One region of the Mesorhizobium sp. WSM3864 genome, then DNA from elsewhere that is predicted to be linked to it. Evidence: predicted binding sites of a transcription regulator. Region 1 holds the regulator's gene; the other holds the start of a gene.
The links. The regulator LexA, encoded in region 1, represses DNA repair genes until DNA is damaged. The targets are predictions, from matches to a motif close to TGTTCNNNNTGTGTTCNG.
Positions count from the first base shown of each region.

Region 2: a site for LexA is predicted at 3,029-3,046, ahead of parE (DNA topoisomerase IV subunit B). Genes of this name have one in related genera too.

Region 1 is NZ_NSGD01000001.1:667,928-673,401, reverse strand. It holds gene trpC (indole-3-glycerol phosphate synthase TrpC) at 1-630, shown strand, start outside; gene moaC (cyclic pyranopterin monophosphate synthase MoaC) at 633-1,112, shown strand; gene glp (gephyrin-like molybdotransferase Glp) at 1,114-2,319, shown strand; gene lexA (transcriptional repressor LexA) at 2,436-3,170, shown strand; gene CK215_RS03300 (ComEC/Rec2 family competence protein) at 3,154-5,474, opposite strand, start outside.
Region 2 is NZ_NSGD01000001.1:321,787-327,260, forward strand. It holds gene CK215_RS01580 (FUSC family protein) at 1-865, opposite strand, end outside; gene parE (DNA topoisomerase IV subunit B) at 909-2,963, opposite strand; gene cpaB (Flp pilus assembly protein CpaB) at 3,218-4,156, shown strand; gene CK215_RS01595 (type II and III secretion system protein family protein) at 4,239-5,474, shown strand, end outside.

The DNA.
Region 1 (5,474 bases):
AAGGCCAGCCCCTCCAGGGGCTTGATCCGCGCCGACTTCGACCCGCCGGCGCTCGCCAGGGCCTACCAGCAAGGCGGTGCTGCCTGCCTTTCGGTGCTGACCGACGCGCCGTCCTTCCAGGGCGCGCCCGGCTTTCTGACCGCAGCGCGCGCCGCCGTTAGCCTGCCCGCCCTGCGCAAGGACTTCCTCTTCGACCCGTATCAGGTTCATGAAGCCCGCGCCTGGGGCGCGGACGCGATCCTCATCATCATGGCGAGCGTCGACGACGCCTTAGCCAGTGAATTGGAAGCCACGGCCTTCGATCTCGGCATGGACGCGCTGGTCGAGGTGCATGACGAACAGGAGATGGAACGCGCGCTTCGCCTCTCGTCGCGGCTGATCGGCATCAACAACCGCGATTTGAGAACCTTCGAAACCAGCCTCGACGTTTCCGAGCGGCTTGCCGCCATGGTCCCGGACGACCGGCTGCTGGTCAGCGAGAGCGGCATTTTCACCCATCAGGACTGCCGGCGGCTGGAAAAGAGCAAGATCGGCACCTTCCTCGTTGGCGAAAGCCTGATGCGGCAGGCCGACGTGGCCGCCGCGACCGCCCTTCTGCTGACGGGCAAGGCGCCGGCCGAGGCCGTCTGAGAATGCCCGCGCTTACGCATCTCGGCGCCAAAGGCGAAGCCAACATGGTCGATGTCGGCGGCAAGGCCGAGACGACGCGCACGGCTATCGCTGAAGGGTTGGTCACCATGCAGCCGGAAACGCTGGAGATGATCCTGGCCGGCGACGCCAAGAAAGGCGACGTGCTGGGCACGGCGCGCATCGCCGGCATCATGGCGGCCAAGAAGACGCATGAGCTCATCCCGCTTTGCCATCCCCTCCTTCTCACCAAGGTGTCCGTCGAGATCGAGCCCGACCACGCGCTCCCTGGCCTGAGGGTCAGCGCGCTTGCCAGGGTTACCGGCAAGACCGGGGTGGAAATGGAGGCGCTGACCGCGGCGTCGGTCGCCTGCCTCACCATCTACGACATGGCCAAGGCAGCGGACCGCGCCATGGCGATTTCCGGCATCAGGCTGGTCGAGAAGACCGGCGGCAAGTCGGGCGACTACAAGGCAGGTCCTTAGCATGGCTTTGCTTCCGGTCGCCGAGGCGCTCCAACGCCTGTTGGACGGCGCGACCGCGCTGCCAGGCGAAAGCGTGCCGCTGGCCGACGCGGCCGGCCGGGTCCTGGCCGACCCCGTGGTGGCTCTGCGCACCCAGCCGCCCTTCAATGCGTCGGCGATGGACGGCTACGCCGTACGGGCCGCCGACGTAGCCTCGGCGCCCGCCCGGCTCTCCGTGATCGGCATGGCCCCCGCCGGGCGTGGCTTCACCGGCTCTGTCGGCAAGGGCGAGGCCGTGCGCATCTTCACCGGCGCGCCGCTCCCCGAAGGCGCCGATACCGTCGTTATCCAGGAGAATGTCCGCGATCTCGGCGGCGGCAGCATCGAAGTGACCGAGCCGACCGCGGAAGGACGCAACGTCCGTCGCCGCGGGCTCGACTTCTGCGAGGGCGACCTGCTCCTCGAAAAAGGCCGCCAGCTCGATCCGGCGGCGCTTTCGCTGGCGGCATCGGCCAACCATCCGAGTCTCAACGTGGTGCGGCAGCCGCTGCTCGCCATCATCGCCACCGGCGACGAATTGCTGCCGCCGGGCAGCGCGCTCGGCCCCGACCAGATCATCTCGTCGAATGCCTATGGCGTCACAGCTACGGCCCAGTCGGTCGGCGCGCGCGCGCTCGACCTCGGCATTGCCGCCGACCGCAAGGACGCGATCGCGGCCTTGGTCAAGAAGGCGGTCAAGGCCGGCGCCGACGTCATCGTCACGCTTGGCGGCGCCTCCGTCGGCGACCACGACCTGATCCACGACGTGCTGACCGGCGAAGGCATGCAGCTAGACTTCTGGAAGATCGCCATGCGTCCCGGCAAGCCGTTGATGTTTGGCCGGCTCGGCGACATTCGCTGCATCGGCCTGCCCGGCAATCCCGTCGCAAGCCTGGTCTGCTCGCAGCTGTTCCTGAAGCCGCTTCTGGCGCGGCTGGGCGGCCGGTCCTGCCGGCAGGAAATCCGCACGGCCCGGTTAGGCGCCGCAATGCACGCCAACGATCTCAGGCAGGACTATGTGCGCGCCGTGGTCCGCGAAGATGCGGGGGCGCTGATCGCAACACCGTTCGGCATCCAGGATTCCTCGATGTTGAGGATGCTCGCCGATGCCAATGGCCTGATCGTGCGCCAACCCTTCGCACCGGCGGCTGAAGCCGGCGAGGAATGCAGCATTCTGATGTTACGCTGAACAAAACGTCAACACATTCACTAAACTTTAAACGGTTGCGGAACACAACTGGAACAGATAGTGTTTGTTCTGGGTTTGTTTTTCTGATTCTGGTTTCAGAACCCATGGGGGCCGCCATGCTGACGCGCAAACAACATGAACTGCTGATGTTCATCCATGAACGGCTCAAGGAAAGCGGCATTCCGCCGTCTTTCGACGAGATGAAGGAAGCGCTCGACCTTGCCTCGAAATCGGGCATCCACCGCCTGATCACGGCGCTGGAGGAGCGCGGTTTCATTCGCCGGCTGCCGAACCGGGCGCGTGCCCTTGAAGTGCTGCGCCTACCTGACTCGATCGCGCCCGGCCTCAATGCGGCGAAGAAATTCTCGCCGAGCGTCATCCAGGGCGGCCAAGGCAATCTCGGCCGCCAGATCAAACCCGCGGCGCCCGCCCGCACGCCGACGCCCAGCAATGACGACGACGCCGTTTCAGCCGTCTCTATCCCGGTGATGGGTCGCATTGCCGCCGGCGTGCCGATCGACGCCATCCAGCACCAGACGCATTCGATCACAGTGCCGCCGGACATGATCGCCGGCGGCGAGCACTACGCGCTCGAGGTCAAAGGCGACTCGATGATCGAGGCCGGCATCTTCGACGGCGACACGGTCATCATCCGCAACGCCAGCACTGCGAGCCCCGGGGAGATCGTCGTGGCGCTGGTCGACGACGAGGAGGCGACGCTGAAGCGCTTCCGCCGCAAGGGCGCCTCCATCGCGCTCGAGGCTGCCAATCCGGCCTATGAGACGCGCATCTTCGGTCCCGATCGCGTCAAGGTTCAGGGCAAGCTAGTCGGGCTCATCCGCCGCTACTGAGGGGCTGCGGCTTGGCTTCCGGCTTCTCGGGCTTCTTGTAAGGCGCCAGCCCCCTGGCCTCACGCGAGTAGCGCCGCTGTTCGTGCCAAGGGCGGTACGGTTTTTCGACGGCGTATTGAATGGTTGCTCGCGCCGTCGCCGATTGCGGATCGAAGAAGACAGCGGCACTGCCGTCGCGCGCAAGTTGCCGCTTGGTGACGACGAGGATACGTGGATCGCGGCAGGGATTGTAGGCCGTGGCGTCGTTGATGACGATGAGGTCCGCGAAGTCGCAGGCAGGCCGGGCAGCTTCACGGTTCTCGGCGAGCGCGACGATTGCGCCCGATGGATGCCGGCCAATGCAGAGATCGCCCGTGCAGTAAAAGGGCGATCCAGGCGGCAGGTCGACGGGATCGGCCAAGTCCAGCGTGCCCTTGGCGAATGTCTCCGGCGGCACGATCGTTTCGGCCTTGAGCGCGCGTTTCCAGTTATCGGTGGTGAACTCGTTGGAGCGGGCACGATTGACGGCGAGTTCGCCCCCGCCGATCGGCATCGCCACCAGATGCGCGTCCTCCGAGATCAGCAGGTCCGGCGTGCGCACCTGCGGGATGATCATGACGGCCGCGGCAGCGAAAGGAATTGCGGCCAGCCTGAGCCACGTAGTCGCCATCGTAGCGATGACGAGCGCGATCGTCGCCAGCAGCACCGAATGGATCGAGATCAGGCCCACGGCATCGACCGGCGACCACTCCGAAATCCAAGCCGAGATCGCGATCATCGCCGCCAGGCCGTTGCCCATCAAATAGAGGAAGGGCCCGTCGAAGCCGAACGGCATCATGACCGCGCTGGCGACGGCGAGAAACATCACGATCGTGACGATCGGCATGATCGCGAGATTGGCCAGCAGGCTGAGCGGCGAGACGCGCTGGAAATGCCAGATGGCAAACAGCGCCGTGGCACTTCCGGCAATGATCGACGTCATTGCGGCGCCACCTGCTCCGACTGCCAGTTTGTGCGACATGAACCGCAGGAACGAACGCTTTGCCGGCGGCGCTCTCACCTTGCCGGCGCGGTAGTCGGACCAGCCGGCATAGGCGCCGACAAGGGCGGCGGTTGCCGCGAACGACATCTGAAAGCTCGGGCCAACCACTTCATGCGGCGACACCAGGATGACGGCGATGGCCGAGATCGCCAAGTTGCGCATCGTCAGCGCGGCGCGGTCGAAAAGCACGGCGATCAGCATGACGGCCAGCATGATGAAGCTTCGCTCGGCGGCGACCACCACGCCAGAGATGACGAGATAGGCGGCGATCGACATAAGCGCGATTGCCGCGGCATATTTCTTCACTGGCCGGCGTGACGAAAAATCCGGGAACAGCGCAAAGGCGCCGCGCAGCAGAAGCATGACCGTGCCGGCGACCAGCGCCATGTGGAGGCCCGAAATCGAGATGATGTGATAGATGCCGGTCCGCCGCATCGCCTCGTTGATGTCCTCGGGAATGCCGGCGCGCACGCCGACGATCAGTGCAGCGGCAATCTCGCCTTCGGCTCCGCCAATGGTGCTTCTGATGTGATCGGCAATGTTTTCGCGCGCGTTCTCGATGGCTGAGGCGATGCTCGTCTGAGCGATCGGGTCGGTTGGCGGAATGAGTTTCGGGTCGCCGAGGAAAAATCCACTGCCGCCGATGCCGGAAAAATAGCTGTCGAAGGAAAAATCATAGCTTTCGGGACGGACCGGCCCGGTCGGCGGCAGAAGCCGCGCGTAACCCGTCACCAGCGATCCGGCCTTCATGCCGGCCGAGATCCTGCGTGCCGAGAGCCTGACGCGATCCGGCGCGTAGCGCAGCTTTGGATGCGCGGTCGAGACGAGATCGATGGTTAGCCTGACGCGGCCATTGGCCATTTCCTCGGCGATGACGACGCGGCCTGTCAGCCGCGTCTGGATTTCGGAGCCGAGCATCGGTGTAGAGGCGCGCCAGGTCTCGACCTTCGCGGCGACGAATCCCAGCGCGCAAAACAACGCCGCCATAAAGACCAGGTGTGTCTTCAGCCAGGGACGCGAAACGGCCGCGCAGAGAGCCATCAGCGCCACCGCCGCCATCGGTCTGTAAAGATCCGGCTCGGCGCTCAAGGAATAATAGAGTATCACGCCGGCGGCCAGGAACACCGGCACCAGCAGGAAGCCGATGCCGCGGTCGAGCTCGGTGGAGGCTGCCTCGGCCACACCCCGGCGAAACGCGGAAAACGAGGCACGGCGGAACCACCTGCGGATTAAGTCGATGGCTGCCGGCGGACGAGCTTGCAGCGAAGCATCGCCGTCCGGCG
Region 2 (5,474 bases), 350 kb from region 1:
GCGTCGTAGCGAGTTCCCCAACGATTGCCTTCAACTCGCTGCGAACAGGGATGAGCGTCGCATTCTCCGGCGCGGCATGGGTATGCAGCGCGCGGGCCGCCGAGAGCGCCCACAGGAGCTGTCCGATCGTGCGCCGGACCGGATGGGCGCGGGTCGCGAAGCTCGGCGCTTCGAGGCGCGCATAGGCGCGCATTTCGGCAAGTGTCTGGGCATCGGTGATCAGCTTGCGCTGGAGAGCGGCAAGACCGGCCGGATCGCCGTCGGAAAAGGCGCCTGTGGCGTAGTCGGCGAGATCGAGAATGCTGCGTTTCAGCCTGGAGATGATGGCGTCCGCCGCGAGCTTCGGCAGGATCAGCCGGCTGGTGACGCCGGCGCAGACGATGCCGAGCACAATTTCGGCGCAGCGCGCGACAGCGAGATCGACGACGAGATGCGCCTGCCCGAATGCCGGCAGGCTGATGATCATCGCTGTATAGCCGGCAAGGGCGGCGCCATAGGCTTCCGGATTGCGCAGCAGCGAGGAAACGAGGGTGCTGACGCCGATCCATAGTGCCAGCACCGTCACCAAGAGCCAGGGATTGGTGCCGAGCAGCGATGTGATGCCGATCGCCGCCAGGCCGCCGGCCAGCGTACCGAGCAGGCGGTAGAAGCCTTTCGCCAGCACCATGCCGGCGACCGGCTGCGCGACGATGAACACGGTCATCATCGCCCACTGCGGATGATCGAGCTTTAAGGCGTAAGCGGCAAGCAGCGCGATCAGCCCGGCAGAAACCGTGCGCAGGGCGAAGATCCAGTCCGAGCGCGTCGGCTGGGTCAGCTCACTTAACGGTGTCCCGGCTAGATCCTTCAGCCGCGTCCAGGTCACATGCAAGTCTCCGTCCCGGAGCCTGTTATGGACCAGTCCGCGTTCAGATATCCAGCACGTCGGCCTCGGCGAATTCGGCACGTTCCTGGATGAAGCGGAAGCGGGCCTCGGGCTTGGTGCCCATCAGCGCGTCGACGGCGTCCTTGGTCGCCTGCTCGGCATCGATCACGTCGACCCTGAGAAGCGTGCGCTTCCTCGGGTCCATCGTGGTTTCCTTGAGCTGCGAGGCCATCATCTCGCCAAGGCCCTTGAAGCGGCCGATCTCGACCTTGCCGCGCCCGGTGAATTCGGTGCGCAGCAATTCGTCCTTGTGCGCGTCGTCACGTGCATAGGCCACCTTACCGCCCTGACGGATCGAATAGAGCGGCGGCACGGCCATATAGAGATGGCCACCTCGGATCAGGTTAGGCATCTCCTGGAAGAAGAAGGTGATCAAAAGCGAAGCGATATGCGCGCCGTCAACGTCGGCGTCGGTCATGATGATCACGCGGTCGTAGCGCAGGTCCTCGTCGCGATATTTCGAGCGCGTGCCGCAGCCGAGCGCCTGAACCAGGTCGGAAATCTGCTGGTTGGCGGCAAGCTTGTCGTTGCCGGCGCTGGCGACGTTGAGGATCTTGCCGCGCAGCGGCAGCACCGCCTGGCTGGCGCGGTCGCGCGCCTGCTTGGCCGAGCCTCCGGCCGAGTCGCCCTCGACGATGAAGATCTCGGCGCCGGCCGCGGCATTCTGGGTACAGTCGGCGAGCTTGCCCGGCAGGCGCAGCTTGCGTACGGCGCTCTTGCGCGAGACTTCCTTTTCCTGACGCCGGCGCACACGCTCATCGGCGCGCGCGATCACCCATTCGAGAAGCTTCGAGGCTTCCTGCGGGTTGTCGGCCAGCCAGTGGTCGAACGGGTCGCGGATGGCGGTTTCGACGATGCGCATCGCCTCGATGGTGGCCAGCCTGTCCTTGGTCTGGCCAACGAATTCCGGCTCTCGGATGAAGACCGACAGCATGCCGGCGGCCGAGATCATGACGTCCTCGGTGGTGACGATCGAGGCGCGCTTGTTGCCGATGAGATCGGCATATGCGCGAAGCCCGCGCGTCAGCACGTTGCGGAAGCCCGCCTCATGCGTGCCGCCATCGGGAGTGGGAATCGTGTTGCAGTAGGAGTTGAGAAAGCCGTCGCCGCCGAACCAGGTCACCGCCCACTCCAGCGAGCCGTGGCCGCCCTGCTTGTCGCTTTTGCCTGCGAAGACTTCGCGCGTGACCTGGAATTCGTCGCCGAGGGTGGCCTTGAGGTAGTCCTTCAGGCCGCCCGGGAAATGGAACTCGGCTTTGGCCGGGGTTTGATCCTTTTCCTTGATGAGCGAGGGATCGCAGGTCCAGCGGATCTCGACGCCGCCGAACAGATAGGCCTTCGAGCGAGTCATGCGGTAGAGCCGGGCTGGCTCGAAGGCGGCGCCCTTGCCGAAGATCTGCTCGTCGGGATGGAAGCGGGTCCTGGTGCCGCGGCGGTTGTGCACCTCGCCGAGGTGCTCCAGCCCGCTCACCGGAACGCCGCGCGAGAAGCGCTGGCGATAGAGCTGGCGCCCGCGCGCGACCTCGACCTCGAGGTGATCGGACAGCGCGTTGACGACGGATACGCCGACGCCGTGCAGACCGCCGGAGGTCTCATAGACCTTGGAGTCGAACTTGCCGCCCGAATGCAGCGTCGTCATGATGACTTCGAGCGCCGGCTTCTTGAACTTCGGATGCGGATCGATCGGAATGCCGCGGCCATTGTCGGTGACGGTAAGAAATCCGTCCGCCGAAAGCTCGACGTCGATGAAGGTCGCGTGGCCGGCCACCGCCTCGTCCATCGAATTATCGATGACCTCGGCGAAGAGGTGATGCATCGCCTTGTCGTCGGTGCCGCCGATATACATGCCTGGGCGACGGCGCACCGGCTCCAGCCCCTCAAGCACCTCGATGTCGGCGGCGCTGTAGCTCTCGCTGCCGTCGCGGGCGGCGGCCGAGCGCTTCGCGGCCTGCACCAGCGGATCGGCCGGCCGCGAGGGCGCGCGTACTTGCTGGGGCTGCTTTTCCGGGTTGCCGAAAAGATCGCTGGTGTCGTCCATGCTAGCCATTAAGTCCAGTACTGCGAATCACTCCTCGATACTGCCACGCTTTTGGCGGGCGAACGAGTTCCTGTTCCGTTCAGGGATCAAACTGTCTCTTATTCCAAAACCATTCGATAACCAAGCCGCCGGAAATAGGGCGGGCTCCACCCCTTTGGATTCCTGATTCTTTAACATTAACGCCTAGCGTGGGCCTCAACGACAAAAGACCACGGGGCGTCAGGGGTTTCGTTGTGAAGGGCAGGGCCATAACCATGATCGGCATCGCAGCCGTTTTCGGCGCGATCTCGATCTTTGCCGCGGACTTCTGGGTCAAAAGCCAGGCGAGGGCCCAGTCCGAGCAGAAGACGGCATCGATCGTGGTGCCGCACGAGCCCAAAGTCGAGTTCAAGACCATCGTCGTGGCGAATGCGCCGCTGCGCTACGGCATGCAGCTCGACCGGTCGCAACTCACCGAAATTCCGTGGCCGCAGGATTCTCTCCCGCAAGGCGCCTTCCCGACAATCGACAAGCTGCTGGCAGAAGGCAGCCGCGTTGTGCTGTCGCCAATCGAGGTCAACGAGCCGGTGCTGCTCGCCAAGTTGTCGGGACCGAACGGCCGCGCCACACTCTCCAACATGCTGTCGCCGGGCATGCGGGCCGTCACCATCCGCACCGACGAGATCGCCGGCGTCGGCGGCTTCATCACGCCGGGCGACCGGGTCGACGTCGTGCTGACGCGCGATGCCGGCGAAATCCAGGAAGTGTCCAAGAACGCGCAAGGGGCAGCTGGCTCGACAGTCACGTCCGAAATCGTCGTCTCCGACGCCAAGGTGCTTTCGGTCGGGCAGGGCGCGGACGAGCGCAAGACCGAGCCGCAGGTCGCCAATTCCGTCACCCTCGAGGTCACCAACGAAGGGGCGCAGAAGGTGGCGCTCGCCCGCACCGTCGGCTCCTTGTCGCTGTCTTTGCGGTCCGCCGCCGATGCCAGCGCCAGCGGCAACGGACTTACCACCATCTCGTCCTTCGGCGGCTCGGTTGCCGCGAGCGCCGAGGCAAGCGCCGCCTCGCTGGTCAATGCGGTGGCGAAGGAGCCGGAAGAGCCAAAGTTCAAGACGGTGATCGTGTCGCGCGGCACGAAGGTGGAGGAATACAAGGTTCCCTCCAAGCCCGCCGACGGAGACGTCGTTCCTTCCAAGGAACAAGAACAATAGCCGGTGGGGACCGGCCGGGAACGGGACAATGCCTGTGTTGAACAAAGAACGGACGACGAGAGGGCTGCGCCTTCTGCGTGCAATGGCGGCGGGCGCCTTTCTGGCAGCCGCCGGAATACTGGCCTTTGGGGCGCCGGCCCAGGCAAACAACGACGTCGTATACGTCTCGGCGACCAAGAACGCCTCGATCAAAGTCGCCAAGGGCAAGCCCAAGACGATCATGACGAACGCGGCCTTCTATCAGATCGTCATCGGCGATCCGGAGATCGCCAACGTCAATCCGCTGACCGACAAGTCCTTTTATGTGTTGGGCAACAGTCTCGGCACCACCGGCATCGCGCTGTTCGATCAGAACAAGCAGCTCGTCGGCACCATCGACATCGAGGTGACGCTGGACACCGACCAACTCGCGAACACCATCCGCGCCAGCGTGCCGGATGCCAAGATCAAGGTCGGTTCGGCCAACGGCCGCGTGGTGCTTTCGGGCGAGGCGGAAGACGCGGTCGCGGCCGACAAGGCGAGCAAGATCGCGTCGCGCTTCTCCGGCAATGAGGAAGTGATCAACTCGGTCAACATCTCGTCCTCGCAGCAGGTTCAGCTCAATGTCCGTTTCGTCGAGATCAACCGGCAGGCGGGACAGGACCTCGGCGCCAAATACGGGGCCAACTTTGCCTTCGGCGTCGGCGGTCGCGACGTCATCATCGACCCGGGCACGGTACCGACCGCCGGGACCGGCGAGATCATCGGCCGGTTGCTTTCCAACGGGGTTTCGATCGACATCGCCATCAAGGCGCTGGAAGAGCGCGGTCTCGCCCGGCGGCTGGCCGAGCCCAACCTGATCGCCCGCTCGGGCCAGACCGCGAGCTTCCTTGCCGGCGGCGAGTTCCCGATCCCGGTGTCCGAGGACAACGGCAAGATCAGCGTCAGCTATAAGAAATACGGCGTCGGTCTTGATTTCACGCCGACCGTGCTCAAGGGTGGACTGGTCAGCCTCGATATCGCGCCCGAAGTTTCGTCGATCGATCCCTCCGCGTCGATTGAAGTCAGCAGCGGCATTTCCATTCCTGCCTTCATCGTGCGTCGCGCCAAGACGTCGGTCGACCTGAAAAACGGCCAGAGCTTCATGATCGCGGGCCTCTTGCAGTCGCAGAACGACATCACAACCTCGCGCCTGCCGGGGCTCGGCAAGCTGCCGGTTCTCGGTCCGCTGTTCTCCTCGAAATCCTATCAGCGGCGCGAGACCGATCTGGTGATCATCGTCACGCCCTACCTGGTCAAACCGGTTGACCCGTCGAAGAAGATGGTCGAGCCCACCGAC